DNA from 4 places in the Brevibacillus sp. NSP2.1 genome. Region 2 is predicted to be linked to each of the others. Evidence: riboswitches for the same ligand, from Rfam matches in the RefSeq annotation. Region 2 holds a riboswitch; each other region holds the start of a gene.
What was found. Region 2 has a riboswitch for S-adenosylmethionine ahead of M655_RS10830 (homoserine dehydrogenase). Riboswitches for the same ligand answer to the same signal wherever they lie in the genome.

Region 1: it holds a riboswitch for S-adenosylmethionine, as region 2 does, so the genes downstream of both, M655_RS03985 (sugar ABC transporter substrate-binding protein) here and M655_RS10830 (homoserine dehydrogenase) in region 2, are expected to answer to the same signal.
Region 3: it holds a riboswitch for S-adenosylmethionine, as region 2 does, so the genes downstream of both, M655_RS25960 (homocysteine synthase) here and M655_RS10830 (homoserine dehydrogenase) in region 2, are expected to answer to the same signal.
Region 4: it holds a riboswitch for S-adenosylmethionine, as region 2 does, so the genes downstream of both, M655_RS10255 (aminotransferase class I/II-fold pyridoxal phosphate-dependent enzyme) here and M655_RS10830 (homoserine dehydrogenase) in region 2, are expected to answer to the same signal.

Annotation. Positions count from the first base shown of each region.
Region 1 is NZ_CP048274.1:815,639-819,372, reverse strand. It holds gene M655_RS03990 (sugar ABC transporter ATP-binding protein) at 1-1,451, opposite strand, end outside; gene M655_RS03985 (sugar ABC transporter substrate-binding protein) at 1,529-2,551, opposite strand; SAM riboswitch class I at 2,669-2,789, opposite strand; gene M655_RS03980 (ATP-binding protein) at 2,992-3,734, shown strand, end outside.
Region 2 is NZ_CP048274.1:2,159,207-2,162,940, forward strand. It holds gene M655_RS10825 (DinB family protein) at 153-668, shown strand; cobalamin riboswitch at 774-973, shown strand; SAM riboswitch class I at 1,439-1,546, shown strand; SAM riboswitch class I at 1,690-1,799, shown strand; gene M655_RS10830 (homoserine dehydrogenase) at 1,883-3,145, shown strand; gene M655_RS10835 (hypothetical protein) at 3,212-3,367, opposite strand; gene M655_RS10840 (CapA family protein) at 3,521-3,734, opposite strand, start outside.
Region 3 is NZ_CP048274.1:5,270,652-5,274,385, forward strand. It holds gene M655_RS25945 (SCO family protein) at 1-565, opposite strand, end outside; gene M655_RS25950 (rhodanese-like domain-containing protein) at 691-1,002, opposite strand; gene M655_RS25955 (hypothetical protein) at 1,313-1,501, shown strand; SAM riboswitch class I at 1,617-1,725, shown strand; gene M655_RS25960 (homocysteine synthase) at 1,815-3,119, shown strand; gene M655_RS25965 (ArsR/SmtB family transcription factor) at 3,354-3,734, shown strand, end outside.
Region 4 is NZ_CP048274.1:2,037,193-2,040,926, forward strand. It holds gene M655_RS10240 (hypothetical protein) at 1-202, shown strand, start outside; gene M655_RS10245 (DUF5665 domain-containing protein) at 209-517, opposite strand; gene M655_RS10250 (pyridoxamine 5'-phosphate oxidase family protein) at 693-1,148, shown strand; SAM riboswitch class I at 1,238-1,363, shown strand; gene M655_RS10255 (aminotransferase class I/II-fold pyridoxal phosphate-dependent enzyme) at 1,459-2,622, shown strand; gene M655_RS10260 (trans-sulfuration enzyme family protein) at 2,619-3,734, shown strand, end outside.

The DNA.
Region 1 (3,734 bases), 1.3 Mb from region 2:
GTCGCTTCCGCCCGGCTCAGCTCCCGGACGATTTTCCCTTCGAACATGACCAGAATCCGGTCCGCGATGCCCAGCACCTCCGCAAACTCGCAGGAAAAGTACAAAACGCCCTTGCGCTGCTCCGCCAGCTTTCCGATCAGGCGGTAAATATCGCTTTTCGCGCCGATGTCCACGCCTTTGGTCGGTTCGTCAAACATGAAAATTTGCGCATCCGTATCGAGCCATTTGCCGATTGCGACCTTTTGCTGGTTCCCCCCGCTGAGGTGGCCGACGAGCTGGCCGATGTCCGCTGTCTTCACACCCAGCCGCTGCACCAGCTCCCGCGCTTGCCCCGCCTCGACTCCCCTGCGGACAAACCCGAGGCGCGACCATTTCCACAAAGTCGAGACAGACAAATTGTTTTTCACCGACTCCTCGACAAAAATGCCTTCTTTTCGCCGCTCCTCCGGGACGAGGACGATCCCTGCATCCACGGCTTCCTTTGGCGAGCGCAGGCGTACCGCCTTGCCTTTCAGCCTGATCTCGCCAGCTTCGGCCGCATCCGCTCCGAACAGCAGCCGGGCCAGCTCCGTCTTCCCTGCCCCGACAAGTCCTACGACGCCTACGATCTCGCCCTCGCGAACGCTCACATCCGCACCGCGCACCTTGCCGCCAGCCACTCCGGCCGCTTCCAGGATCACTTCGCCAATCGGCAGCTCCACTTTCGGGAACTCTTCCTCGAAGCTTTTGCCCAGCATGTTCCCGATGACTTCATCCATCGTAGTAGCGGCCGTCTCGCTCGTGGCAATCAGTTGACCGTCGCGCATGACCGTGATCCGGTCGCAGATTTCGAAAATTTCCGGCAGCCGATGGGAAATGTAGATGATCCCGACGCCTGCTTTTTTCAACTGGTCGATAATGAGAAACAGCCGCTCGCTCTCCTTCGTGCTCAACGGGGCTGTCGGTTCGTCAAAAATGACGTACTTCGCTTTTTGCACGGTCGCGCGGGCAATCAAGATCAGTTGCTTTTCGGACAGCGTACATTCCTCGACGAGCATGCGCACAGGGATGGAAAAGCCGAAGCTTTGCAAAATGCTCTCCGCTTCCTTGTGCAGCCCTTGCCAGTTCATGAGTCCCTTGCTGCTTTTGGACACGATCTGGTCGAGCAAAATGTTTTCCGTCACGCTCAAATACGGGATCAGCGCCGTATCGACTTCCTGGTAGACGCACTGGATGCCCAACGCTTTCGCATCCTGCGGCGATTGGATCGAGACGTCCTTGCCGTCAATCGCGATGCTGCCGCCATCCGGCTGATACGCACCTGTAAGAATTTTCATCAGCGTGCTTTTTCCCGCTCCGTTCGCTCCGAGCAGCGCGTGCACCTCGCCAGCCTTGACTTCAAAATCGACGGAGCGCAACGCAGGCACGCCGGAAAACTGCTTCACAATCCCTTTCATCTGCAAGCTGGACACTTTTCGCACCCCCTAAATAAACAAGATTCCCGTTGACAAAAGCAACGGGAATAGCCAAACCAACCAGCTCTATTTGCTTACTTGCCCCACTCTTGTACGTATTGGGACAGATCGCCCATCGTTACTTTTTTATCCTTTGGCAAGTCTTCCTGTTTGACCAGCACCGGATTCAGCTTCACGCTGTCTGGCACTTGCTCGCCTTTCATTTTTTGGAAAACGGTCTGCGCGTGAATGCGTCCGATATTCGACGGATCTACCGCTGCTGTCGCGACCCAAGGAGAGTTTGGCTCCTGGATCAGTTGCAAGTCTTCGTCGCTCAGGTCGATGCCGTACACCTTGATCTCGGTGCGTCCTGCTTGCTGGATCGCACGGGTTGCCCCTTTGGCAAATTCATCCCACGATGCCCATACGGCTGTAATGTCGCCTTTGTTCGGATACTTTTTCAAAATCGCTTCCATCTGCGCTTGCGTATCCAGCGCGGTGTTGTTCGTTGCCGAGCCAAACGCGGCGATTTCCTTGATATCCGGGTATTTTTTCAGGAATGCTTCATACGTTACCTGGCGCTTTTCCATCGGCGCAAAGCCCGCTACCCAAATTTTCACGATGTTGCCTTTGCCGCCCGTATCGGCAGCCAGCTTTTCCAGGCTCAACTCGGCCAGCTTGTTGTCATCTTGCTCGACGACAGGGACGCCCGGCAGCTTGATATCGGTGTCGAACAGCACAACCGGGATCTTTTTGTCGACCGCTTTTTGCGTGCCTTGCTGCAGCGCTTCCGCCGTACCGTGGTCAATCAGGATGCCGTCAAAATTTTGGTTCACCGCAGCATCGAGGTTGGAGGCCATTTTCGACAAATCGGTATCTGCGTTGAATACGGTCAGCTCGCCGCCGTTTTTCTCGACTTCCTGCTTCACGCCGTTAATGTATTGGGCAGAAAACGTGCCGACGTTTTGGCGCATAATCAAGGCAATGCGCTTCGCCTTCTCGCCGCCGGAAGCGCCGCTTCCCGCCTGATTTTGGGTGTCCGCTCCCCCGCCGCAAGCGGTCAAGGCCAGCGACGCAGCCAGTACGATTGATGTGACAAGACCCAGTTTCTTTTTCATCGAAAAATCCCCCTTTTTCTTTCTTCCTGCTGAGCTTCAAGCTGAGGAGGCGACGACCTTCCAATAGGAAAAGCCTCTTTCAACAGATGAAAGAGGCTTGATCGACAAGATTCGCGCCTCTTATCTGTCAGGTATCGCTACCTGTTGGAGTTAGCACCTTGGCTCGCAAGACGGTGATCTTGCCAGCTAGGTTGCCGGGCATCATAGGGCCATTCCCTCAGCCTTCTCTGGATAAGAGTAGTTTTTATTTTCGCAACGTTTGTATTAATATATACAGACTATAATCCTTGTTTTACCCATCTGTCAACTAGGTTTTTGAAGCTTTTGTCCTCCAAAATAATCCCAACTCGATGTCCAAATTTTGGAGGAATTATGTAAGGTCTTGTCGAAACCTTGTAGATTGAAGCAAAAGCCATGCAAATTTGCGATGGGGATGTCTAATGAGTCTACTAAAAGAACTAATCTTGCAAATGTTTTTTGCCTTGACACCGTTTGTTTTGTTCAACATCTATTACCGCGACCGGATGCGTAACTATAGCCGTTGCTTTATTCTCGTAACCAGCTCTGTCTGCATGTTTCTGGCGATGACCTTCGCTTCGAGCGTCAACGAAGGAATCATTTTCGACATCAGGCACGTCATCGTCTTTTTCGCTCTGATCTACGGCGGAGTACGAATCGCCTTGATCGTGCTGATCGAATCAGCGCTGTACCGCTTTTATCTGGGCGGCGAAGGCACCTGGGTCGCCATGCTCGTAATGGCCGCCACGTTTGCAATCTCCCTCCTGATATATCAACGCTACAAAGCCAGTTATCGGAAAACACTGTTTACTCTTTTGACGGGTGCGCTTTTTTCCCTGATAGATTTGGGGTTGACCTATTTCAATTTTCCCACCTATGTATCCCATCAGCTTCCCTATCATGTGCTTGTGATTCCCGTTCAAAATTTTGTCGGCATCTGGCTGTTGATGTCGTTATTTAGCAAATGCGTATCAGACAAGGAATTGTTCATTCGCCATGCCCAAAACGAAAAAATCGAGACGATGAGCCACGTCGCCGCTTCACTGGCGCACGAGGTGCGAAACCCGCTCACGGCCGTCAAAGGATTTTTGCGCCTGATCCAGGAGGACCCGGGAAACATTGCGAAAACCGATCAGTACATTCGCATCAGCATGGACGAGATTCA
Region 2 (3,734 bases):
ATGCCCAACTGCTTTGCGCGACAGAGGGTCTGGCTTGCTATCCCTTTAAAACGGCCGTGATGTTACCACAGAGCATCTGAAAACCGGATGCTCCAAGAAAAGGCCAGACAGCAAAGGAATGACCGTTCCCAAAATCAAAGGAGGCGAAAAGCATGCCAAGTCGACCAAATCGCGAGGAATACGGGGAGTATTTTGCCTACTATGTCGAGCAAGTGCCAGAAGGCGAGTTGACAGCCGTACTGGCGAAGCAACTGGCGCAGACCGTCGAGATGTATGCCGGGCTTACCGAGGCGCAAGCGGAGTATCGCTACGCGCCGGGCAAATGGACCGTAAAAGAAGTGTTGGGGCATCTGATCGATACGGAGCGGATTATGAGCTACCGCTTGCTGCGAATTGCCCGGGGAGATCAGACACCGCTCGTCGGATTTGACGAAAATGCGTATGTTGCGCAAGCTTTTTTTCAGAAACGCGACCTGGCCGATTTGCTCGAAGAATATCAGGCTGTTCGGCAGTCGACGCGCGCTCTGTTGCGGGGAGTGGCAGAGGAGGCGTGGACGCGAACAGGGACGGCCAACGGCAACAAACTGTCCGCACGCACTTTGGCCTATGTCATTGCCGGGCATGAGGCCCATCACTGTCGCATATTGCGGGAAAGGTATTCACTGTAGACGGTATGCAAAAGCGAACCGCGTTGATTTGATTCGTCCCTTTCGCTTGTTTATTCTACCATTTTTCAGGAAAAGTAGAATAGAATGGTAGTAACGATTTGCAAAATTGCATACGGGGGAACAGGTTCCTTGCGGCGATTCGCTGCTAAGGATAATAGGGAAGCTCGGTGCAAATCCGACACGGTCCCGCCACTGTAAGAGGGGAGTTTCGCGCACACAGGCCACTTGTCCAGCCGCTGGACAGGGAAGGCAGCGCCAGACGATGATCCCGAAGTCAGGAGACCTGCCTGTTTCAACAACACTGATGGACCTACGGGAGATAGGGAGGTGTTAGAGGACTCGCCATACTGGCAAACGGACAAGGATGTCTATTGCTTGCCTGCGCATTTTCTAACGATCGGATCTTTTTTCGATCAGTAGAAAATGCGTTTTTTGTTTTGGGGAGAGGAAATCGGCGCTGATTGACCGTGAGCAACTCAAAGGAGGGAGCAGCATGGTTCAGCTTTTCATCTGTCAATGGTGCGGTTATGTCGAAGAACGAGAGCTGTCGGGGGAAAGCGAGGAAGGGCTGGTCCGTTGCGTTTGCTGCAGTACGGAGGAAGTCGAAAGCGTTTTTGCCAGGTGAAGGCGACCGTACATTCGGAACGGTTGTCCCGTTTTTGGCCGTATCTGAACCGTTTCTGACCGCATCTAGCCTGGTTAAAAACGAAAAAGAATTTTGTTGACGAATGCTTTGGAATTTCTTAGAATAGGCTCAACAGCAAACAAAGTTCTTATCCAGAGAGGTGGAGGGTCTGGCCCGATGAAGCCCGGCAACCGTTGCGTAGAGCGACAAGGTGCCAATTCCTGCGGGGCGTTTTCGTTCCGAAAGATAAGAAGCGGGTACATCGTAGCAGTTATGACGAACCTTCTTCTTAACGAAGAAGGTTTTTTGATGTTTCCGCTCAACAAAGGCTTTCTTTTCCAATAAGCTTTTCGCTTGGCCGCTTTCTCGACGAGAAAGAGCAAAAATTCATAGTTTTCTTTATCCAGAGAGGCGGAGGGACTGGCCCGATGAAGCCCGGCAACCGTTACACAGCTTGTGACAAGGTGCCAATTCCTGCAGGGCGGAAGCGTCCTGGGAGATAAGGAGAAGGATTTCGTTGATGCCAAAACCTTCTTCTTAGCGGGAAGGTTTTTTCTTTTTACGAAAATATTGCTATGAGGTGGTAGAAATGAGCGCAGGTGTAGTCAAGGTAGGGCTGCTTGGATTGGGAACAGTAGGGGGCGGCGTCATCAAGACGATTCGTTCGCAGCAGGAGAAGCTGGCTGCGAGATTGGGCAAGCGAATCGAAATTGTCAAAGCATTGGTCCGCGATTCGGAAAAAGAACGGGCCGTTCAGGTAGATCCCGCGCTTTTGACCACGGATTTTGAGGACGTGTTGAAAAGCGATGTGGACATTGTCGTCGAGGTGATGGGGGGCGTCGAGCCGACGTATGACTACGTCCGTGCCTTGATCGAAAAAGGCTGCCACGTGGTGACGGCGAACAAGGAGCTGCTTGCCAAACGTGGCACAGAGTTGGTCGATCTGGCAAACCGGCATCAGGTCCATCTGGCCTATGAGGCGAGCGTGGCAGGCGGCATCCCGATTTTGAGCGTGCTGCGACAGTTTTTGCGCACGAACGATATTCAAGGAGTGCGCGGCATTCTCAACGGTACGACGAACTTCATCCTGACGAAAATGGAAGCGGAGCAGCTTCCCTATCAGGAAGTGTTGAAGCAAGCGCAGGAGCTGGGGTATGCGGAAGCCGATCCGCGCTCTGACGTGGAAGGATTCGACGCGATGTACAAACTGTACATTCTCGCGCAGCTTGTGTACGGAGAATCGCTGCCGCTTGCAAATGTCGTGCGCAAAGGGATTGCCGATTTGTCTCCTGGTCACATCCGTATCGCAAACGAGCTGGGCTACCGGATCAAGCTGATTGCCCAGGCGCACAAAACAGAGCAAGGAATCCGGCTCTCGGTTCAGCCGACCATGCTGCCTGTCGCTCATCCGCTGGCGCAAATTCAGGATGCTTTCAACGCTGTTCAGCTTTCCGGAAACATCGTAGGCGATCTGCTGTTTACGGGCAGAGGCGCAGGCGAGCTGCCGACGGCAAGCGCCGTTGTCGAGGATTTGGCTTATTTGTTGACGCAGCCGTTTACCCCGCATCCGGCCTGGAAGGAAAAAACGGCCGAAGCGCAGCCGGGTCAATGGCAGGACGAGCGCGTGCTGTGTTATCTCGAAGGCTCGTGTCTCGCTGCGACGCCTGATCGCGTCCTGCATTTCTTGCGCGAGGCGGGCGTGACGGTGACGAAGCTGAAAGTCCAATTCGATCTGGGCGGAGTATTGCGCGCGGGGTTGATCGTAACAGGGATTCGCGAAGAGCACGAGGAAGTGCTGAAAAGCGATTTTGGCCTGTCCGTCCGCTGCTTCCCGCTGCTGGAAACGGCATAACCCGAAAAAGCGGCGCAAAAGAAAAAACGGGCAGGCAGCAAGGACGAATGCCAGATGGATGGCGTCCTACTGCCTGCCGTTTTTGTCCGAATGCTTGGGGGGATCAGGGGCGGAGCCGTTTTGCTGGTTTCCCGGGAAGACGGCTTTTTCCCATTTGGTCATGAAATAGCCCGAGAGCAGAAAAACGCCAATGGCTGCTACGGTAATGATGGCTCCTGTCATGCTCTCCCTCCTTTTGCTCGTAAAAGCGGTCTTGCTATGGTTTACGAATAAGGCTTGGAGAGGTTTCAGCCAAAAGAACAGGGATGCGCCCGTTTTTTCATGAGCGGCTTCCGGCTGAAGTGGCGAATAGGACGGGGGTTATACTATGCCATGCTAACTTCCCCGCACGCGGCCCTCTGCGTCAATCTGGACGTTTTCCGAGAGCGATTCGATTCGCTTGCGCAAAGCGGCTCCATCTGTGGCGTTCATCGGCACGGCTTGTCCCAGTTCGGCGTGGAACGGAAGCATTGTCAGGTCGCAGGCGGCGTTTTTCGTACAGCTTGCTTGCAGCACCATCGTTTCCCACGTTTTCGGCTCGGTCGAGCGC
Region 3 (3,734 bases), 2.5 Mb from region 2:
TGCCGTAGGCGCGGCGCATGTTTCCATCGCCATCGACGAGGAACATGCGGGCGGTATGGGCAAAGGAACCGTCAGGCTGCTTCAATACGGCAATCCCGAAATCCTTCGTCACCTTTTCCACCGCCTGGGCATCGCCGCGCAAAAACTTCCAGCCGCTCTGATCCGCCTTGAACTTCGCCGCGTACTGCTGCAACACTTCTGGCGTGTCGAAATCCGGGTCAAAGGTGATGGAAATGAACTCGACCTTGTCGCCGAACAGCTTTTTCTCCTTGAGCTGCTCTTGCAGCTTGGACATGTTGTACGTCGTCGCCGGGCAAATGTCAGGGCAGTTGGTGAACATGAACTCGACCAGCCGCACCTTGCCTTTGCCTTCCGAAAACGTAAACGAAGTGCCGTCACTGTTGTCCAACGTAAAATCGGCAATCGGCTTCATCACGGGAATCGGCTCTTTTGCCATGTATTTGTAGCCCAACACGCCTACAATCGCGAGGATAATCACGCCTGCGAGCACCGTAAACCAATGGCGCTGCAACGCGGATCCTTGTTGCTGTGCTCCCTCACTCACGATTTTCTTCCTCCCCTGCTTCTCTCATGCGTCCGCCGCTATACCGCGTAAAAGCGCATGTTTCTTTTTGTGTGGAAAACGTCTCGGCGTTGCCAGTGCGGTCGTGACCGTATGGACCGTACGGCTTACACTTCCTTCTCGCCAGGCCAAGCCAGCATGCCGCCGACCATATTGGCAGCGTCAAAGCCAAGCTCACACAAATATTCGGTCGCTCTGTGGCTGCGCGCACCGCTGCGGCACACCATGACGACCGGGATCTCCTTGTCCAGCTCGTCGATGCGATGCGGCAAAAAGCCGAGCGGAATCAGCTTGGCTTCTTTGATATGGCCTTCGTTCCACTCCTCCACCTCACGCACGTCAATCACCTGAAGCTTTTCGTTGGCCGCGAGCTTTTCCAGCAGCTCCTGCGGGGTAATTTCCTTCACGCCATGGCTCATCGCGTATGTTCCTCCTATATGTACAATCGTTTGGTCGTTTTCTGCCACTCCCATCATATCATAGGGCCATGCCATTTTCTAACGACGCGGGCGGCGAAAGCGCGGAGATATAGGGACAAATTTGTGACAGTGTGAGGGTGGGTTTGTTTTTGGACAGGGAGATGGTTGGTCGGTACAGGCGGGTGACACATTTACAAAAATAACCATTCTATATATGAAGACTACTATACAAAACAGCATTCTCTTTTTGGTTTGGAAAAAGGCGGGTGCAAAGAAACGCAGAGCACCCTTGGAAAAGGAGGTAGTTTATATGGTGTACGTACTGGGAATTGCTGCTGTTTGTACGCTATTTGCCGTTCTTTTGTATGTGAAAAAAGGAAAAGCCGCGCCTGGAATCAGCCACGCCTCAAGGAGTGCGGGGCATCAGCCTGCAAACCACGTCAACAAGGCGTATCACACAGGTACTTTGGACGTCATGGGAAACAGCATGAACGGGTGAGCATGAACAAATCTCTCAACGCCTCAATCCCACCAAATCCAACCTGATAACTCATTATTGATTATTGACAGCGAAGTGTGGTTTTTCATACAATTATGACAACAACTGAAGCAACAGTTCATCAAGAGCGGTGGAGGGACAGGCCCTGTGAAACCCGGCAACCAGCAAGCGTGCCTTGCGCGGTGCTAATTCCTGCAGAATCCATAGATTCTGAGAGATGAGTGCACACCCGTGTATAGCCGGAGCCTTCTTCTCCTCAGAGGAATGCTCCGTTTTTTTATCCCTAATCCCCATATATAAAGGAGAGATAAGCATGTCTGACCAGCAACAATGGAAACCGGAAACCCTCGCTGTACATGGTGGACAAGAAGTAGATCCCGTAACAGGCTCGCGCGCCGTTCCGATCTATCAGACGACTTCCTACGTCTTCCGCGACACGGAGCACGCCGCCAACCTGTTTGGCTTAAAAGAGTTCGGCAACATTTACACCCGCATCATGAATCCGACCCAGGACGCCTTTGAAAAGCGCGTGGCACTCCTAGAAGGCGGCGTCGGTGCTCTGGCAACTTCCTCTGGTCAGGCAGCGATCACCTTTTCCATTTTGAACATCGCCCAAGCCGGGGATGAAATTGTCGCATCCAGCAGCTTGTACGGCGGTACGTACAACCTTTTTGCGCACACTTTGCCGCGTCTTGGCATCAAGGTTCACTTTGTCGATCAGTCCAATCCGGAAAACTTCCGGGCGTTCATCAATGAGAAAACAAAGGCGCTCTTTTGCGAGACGATCGGCAACCCTCGCATTGACGTGGCGGACTTGCAGGCAATCGCTGACATCGCGCACGAAAACGGCGTGCCGCTGATCGTGGACAACACGTTCGCTTCGCCGATCCTGTGCCGTCCATTCGAGCATGGCGCAGACATCGTCGTCCACTCCACGACCAAGTTCATCGGCGGGCACGGCACAGCGATCGGCGGCATCATCGTCGATTCCGGCAAGTTCGACTGGAACAACGGCAAATTCCCGGGCCTGACGACACCAGACCCGAGCTACCACGGCGTCGTCTATACGGAAGCAGTCGGACCGCTCGCCTACATCATCAAGGCGCGCGTCCAACTGCAGCGCGACATCGGCGCAGCCGTGGCCCCGATCAACTCCTTCCTGTTCCTGCAAGGTCTGGAGACGCTGCACCTGCGCATGGAACGCCACAGCCAGAACGCCCTGGCCGTAGCCCAATTCCTCGCCGCGCATCCAGCGGTCGAGTGGGTCAGCTACCCTGGCCTGGAAGGTGACGCCAACTACGCGCTGGCACAAAAATATTTGCCAAAAGGCGCTGGCGCCATCCTCACCTTTGGCATTCGCGGCGGCGTGAAGGCAGGCAAAACACTGATTGAATCCGTGAAGCTGTTCTCGCACCTGGCCAACGTGGGCGATTCCAAGTCGCTCGTCATCCATCCGGCCAGCACGACGCACCAGCAGATGAATGAGGAAGAACAGGCGGCTGCCGGGGTCACGCCAGGGCTGATCCGACTGTCGGTGGGCACAGAGGCGATCGACGACATCATCGGCGATCTGGAGCAGGCATTGCAACGCGCCGTTCAACCTTCTACTGTCAACTAAGTTTGCTTTTGTCTCGTAAAAAGTGGCACGCAACTCTCGCGGGAGAGGCGTGCCGCTTTTCTTTTTTCGGGTGCTGTCTTCTGCTTGCTGCTTTCAGGCGCTCGCCCCTCTTCCTGCCACACTCAACGATTCTGGTTCGAAATCCATCTAACCAGTCATACGAAAAATATTGAATTTACAATTCAAAACATTTAGAATGAGACGTACTACAAATACTGGAAGGATGATCCCCTCTTGAAAGTATGGAACATCGGGAGCGAACGCACGACCTACGAGGTGCAATTCGCCTTTTCGCCGCTTTTTGAAGCAGCGCTGGGCATCGCCGTTGCCACTTACGAGCAGATTCATCACACGCTGGAGCAGCCGCCCGCCCACTGGCGCGAGCTAATCGAGGCGCTGCCTCCTGCTGTCCAGCGCGAGGTCGCTTACGCCAAGGCGCACAACACATGGAAGACGCTTTTGCATCTGCTTCACCAGTACCGCCAGCAGCCTTTTGCCGAGCTGAAGTCGTTTCTTGGCTACGTCAGGCAGTTGCCAGAGGAAGAGCTGCGCTACCAGGCACTGCCTTTTTTGGGCGAAGCGCAGCAAGCTTCCCGGCGAAAAGCCGCGCAAGGA
Region 4 (3,734 bases), 120 kb from region 2:
GAGCACGAAAATTACCGCCGTGCCGAAGAAGGATGACGATAAGGACGACAAGGATAAAGACAAGCACCACTATCCAAACGGAAAAGCATACGGCTATTGGAAAAACTACGACGGCAAATGGAAAGATGGCGACAAAGATGACCGCGACGATGACCGCGACGACGACGATGACGACGACCGCGGCAAAAGAAGCGGCAAGTAGTCTCGTTTACGGCTGCTTGTAAGTCTGAACATACTCGACCAGCTCGCGGATGTAATCGCCGAGGATAGGGATCGAGAGAAACTGCGTCAAAAGCGAGCCGAGCAGCGCCAGCACGATCGCTGTTCCAATCGTCAAGCCAAGACCCCGGGCAAGCCCTGCGAGGAAATTGATCCAGAGCAGCTTGCGCGGGGCTGTGTAGTTTTGGATCACGTCTGCGAGCCGGATATCCTCCAAAAACATGGCGATTTTGTCCATGCGCTCGTTCATTTTCCGCACTTCCTGCAGCTCGTGGAGGACCTGGTCGATTTTGTGCATAAGCCGGTCTGTAGGCGTAGGTGCCACTTTTTCCAACCTCCTTATCCGGTACGGCTTTGTTTTTTACCAGTGTAGGGAAAAAAACAGGCAGAATCAAGGCGTGGAGGAAACGTTTGCCTAATGGCAGATGCGAGGGGTACAATAGACGTACTACCGTTTACGAGGAGGCATCCGAATGGCTGAAACCGTATCCCAAACCTTGTCGGAAGAACTGTTCGCGCTCCTGCAAAAAGAGCGATTTGTGACGCTCGGCACCGTCGATCACGAGACAGGAGCGCCATCGCTCAGCTCCTTGTCCTGGACATTGGCGGTGAACAGCGGACTCATCCGCTTTGCCGTGGATAACCGCTCGCGCATACTCGCCAATATTGCCAAAGAGCCGCAGGTCGTCCTGCATCTGATCGGGGCAGGCTCCTCTTTTGCGATCAACGGACGCGCCGCAGTGAAAGCCGAGCGGCTGGAGGGCGTTCCGCTGAAGCTGGCGCTGGTGGAGATCGCGATTGACTCCGTCCGAGACGTCATGTTTTACGGCTCGCGCATTTCCGTAGAACCGCAATACGAAAAGACGTACGACAAAAACGCGGCTGCGAAGCTGGACAACCAGGTCATGACTGCGCTGAAAAACGCCTAGTCAAGACGGCCGCACAACAGTGGAAAATCCTGTTGACAAAAAACCGCCGTATCCTTTAGTATTAGGTCATTCAAATTGAATAGCAAAACTTCTTATCCAGAGAGGCGGAGGGACTGGCCCGATGATGCCCGGCAACCAATCACCTGCATGTTCGTTCATGCGGGGAGATAATGGTGCTAATTCCTGCAGAGTTTTTTAACTCTGAAAGATGAGAAGGTCTTGCTTACGGTGACGTAAACAAAGCCTTCTTTCAGAGGAAAGGGGGCTTTTTTCATGCCCCTCGTACATCATTGGAGGGAGAGAGTTACGTATGAGACTGGAAACAAAATTGATTCAAGCAGGCGTAGGCAGAGATGAAAAAACAGGGGCGGTCAGCTTTCCTGTCTACTATGCCACCGCATATCGCCACCCGGCATTGGGGCAGAGCACAGGCTTTGACTATACACGCACGGCCAATCCGACCCGCACGGTTTTGGAAGAAGCCATCGCCGAGGCAGAATCGGGCGATGCGGGCTTTGCCTGCGCATCGGGAATGGCGGCGGTTCATACGGTCATGGGGCTGTTTTCCCAGGGAGATCATCTCATTGTGTCGCTCGATTTGTACGGAGGGACGTATCGCTTGTTTGAGCAGGTGCTTTCCCGCTACGGCCTGTCTTTTACGTACGTAGACTTGCGCGACCTGGAAGCGGTGCAAAACGCGCTGCGAGCCGAGACAAAGGCGATCTTCTTCGAGACGCCGACGAATCCGCTCATGCAGATTACCGATCTTCGCCAAATCGCCGGGCTGGCAAAGCAGCATGGACTTTTGACGATAGTCGACAACACGTTCATGACCCCTTATTGTCAACGCCCGCTGGAGCTTGGCGCAGATATCGTGTTGCACAGTGCGACGAAGTACTTGGGTGGCCACAACGATGTACTGGCCGGACTGATCGTGACAAAAGGCGAGGAGTTGTCGGAAAAAATCCGGTTTTTGCATAATTCCATCGGAGCGGTATTGGGTCCACAAGATAGCTGGCTGTTGGTACGCGGAATGAAGACATTGGCGCTGCGCATGGAAAGACATCAGACAAACGCGCTCGCGGTTGCAAAAAAGCTGCAGGAGCATCCGGCTGTCGCCGAAGTGTTTTACCCAGGGCTGCAAAAACACCCCGGGCATGCCATCCAGGCGAGCCAGGCAAGCGGTTATAGCGGTATGGTTTCATTCCGGGTACGGTCTGCGGAGCAGGTGGGCTTGTTTTTGCAAAATCTGCGCATCGTTTCTTTTGCGGAAAGCCTTGGCGGCGTCGAATCGTTGTGTACGTATCCGGCGACACAGACCCACGCTGACATTCCGCTGGAAGTACGGGAGTATGTCGGCGTTTGTGACCGATTGCTGAGGCTGTCGGTCGGGATTGAGCATCCGGAAGACTTGATCGCTGATCTGTTTCAGGCTTTGGACGCAAGTCTTGTCGTTGGGGGGGCTGCGCGATGAATTTCGCAACGAAGGTTTTGCATGGCTCTACTTGCATCGATCCGTTCACAGGGGCGTCGTCGGTTCCGATTTACCAGGCTTCCACGTTTCACCAGTTTGATCTCGACCAGCCAGGCACGTATGACTACGCCCGTTCCGGCAATCCGACCAGACACGCGCTGGAGGAAGCGATTGCCGCTCTCGAAGGCGGCGCGCGCGGCTTTGCTTTCTCGTCCGGCATGGCGGCGATCTCCAGCGTGTTCATGCTGTTTTCGGCTGGCGACCATATCGTAGTCGCGGAGGACGTGTACGGCGGCACCTTCCGCTTTTTGACCCGCGTGCTGTCGAGAATGGGCATTTCCGTTACGTTTGTCGATGCGACCCAGACAGAGGCCGTGCGGGAGGCGATTACTCCGGCGACCAAGGGAGTGTATCTGGAAACGCCGTCCAATCCGACGCTGAAAGTGACCGACATCGCGGCGGTGTCAGCCGTTGCGAAGGAGCACGGGCTGCTCGTCATTGTCGACAATACGTTTTTGACGCCGTACTATCAGCGGCCGCTGGAGCTGGGGGCGGACGTCGTCATCCACAGCGCGACCAAGTTTATCGGCGGCCACAGCGACGTGGTTGCCGGGCTGGCAGTGACGCGCGACGCCGCGCTCGGCGAGCAACTGTACCTGATCCAGAACGGCATGGGCGCGATTCTTGGGGTACAGGATTGCTGGCTCGTCATGCGCGGGCTGAAAACGCTCAAGGCACGTCTGGATGTCAGCACAAAGTCGGCAGGGATTCTCGCGGAGTGGCTGTCCACGCACCCTGGCGTGAGCCGCGTTTACTACACGGGCTTGGCTGACCATCCGGGGCATCTCGTCCAGCAACAGCAAGCAAGCGGCCACGGTGCGGTTCTGTCGTTCGATGTAGGGAGCCGTGAGCGAGCCAAGGCGTTGTTTGACCGGGTGAAGCTGCCGATTGTGGCAGTGAGCCTGGGGGCTGTCGAGACGATCTTGTCGTATCCGGTGATGATGTCGCATGCGGCGATGCCCGCAGCGGAGCGGGAAGCGCGCGGCATTACCGATGGCTTGATCCGGTTGTCCGCAGGGTTGGAGGACGTGGACGACTTGCTCGCGGACTTG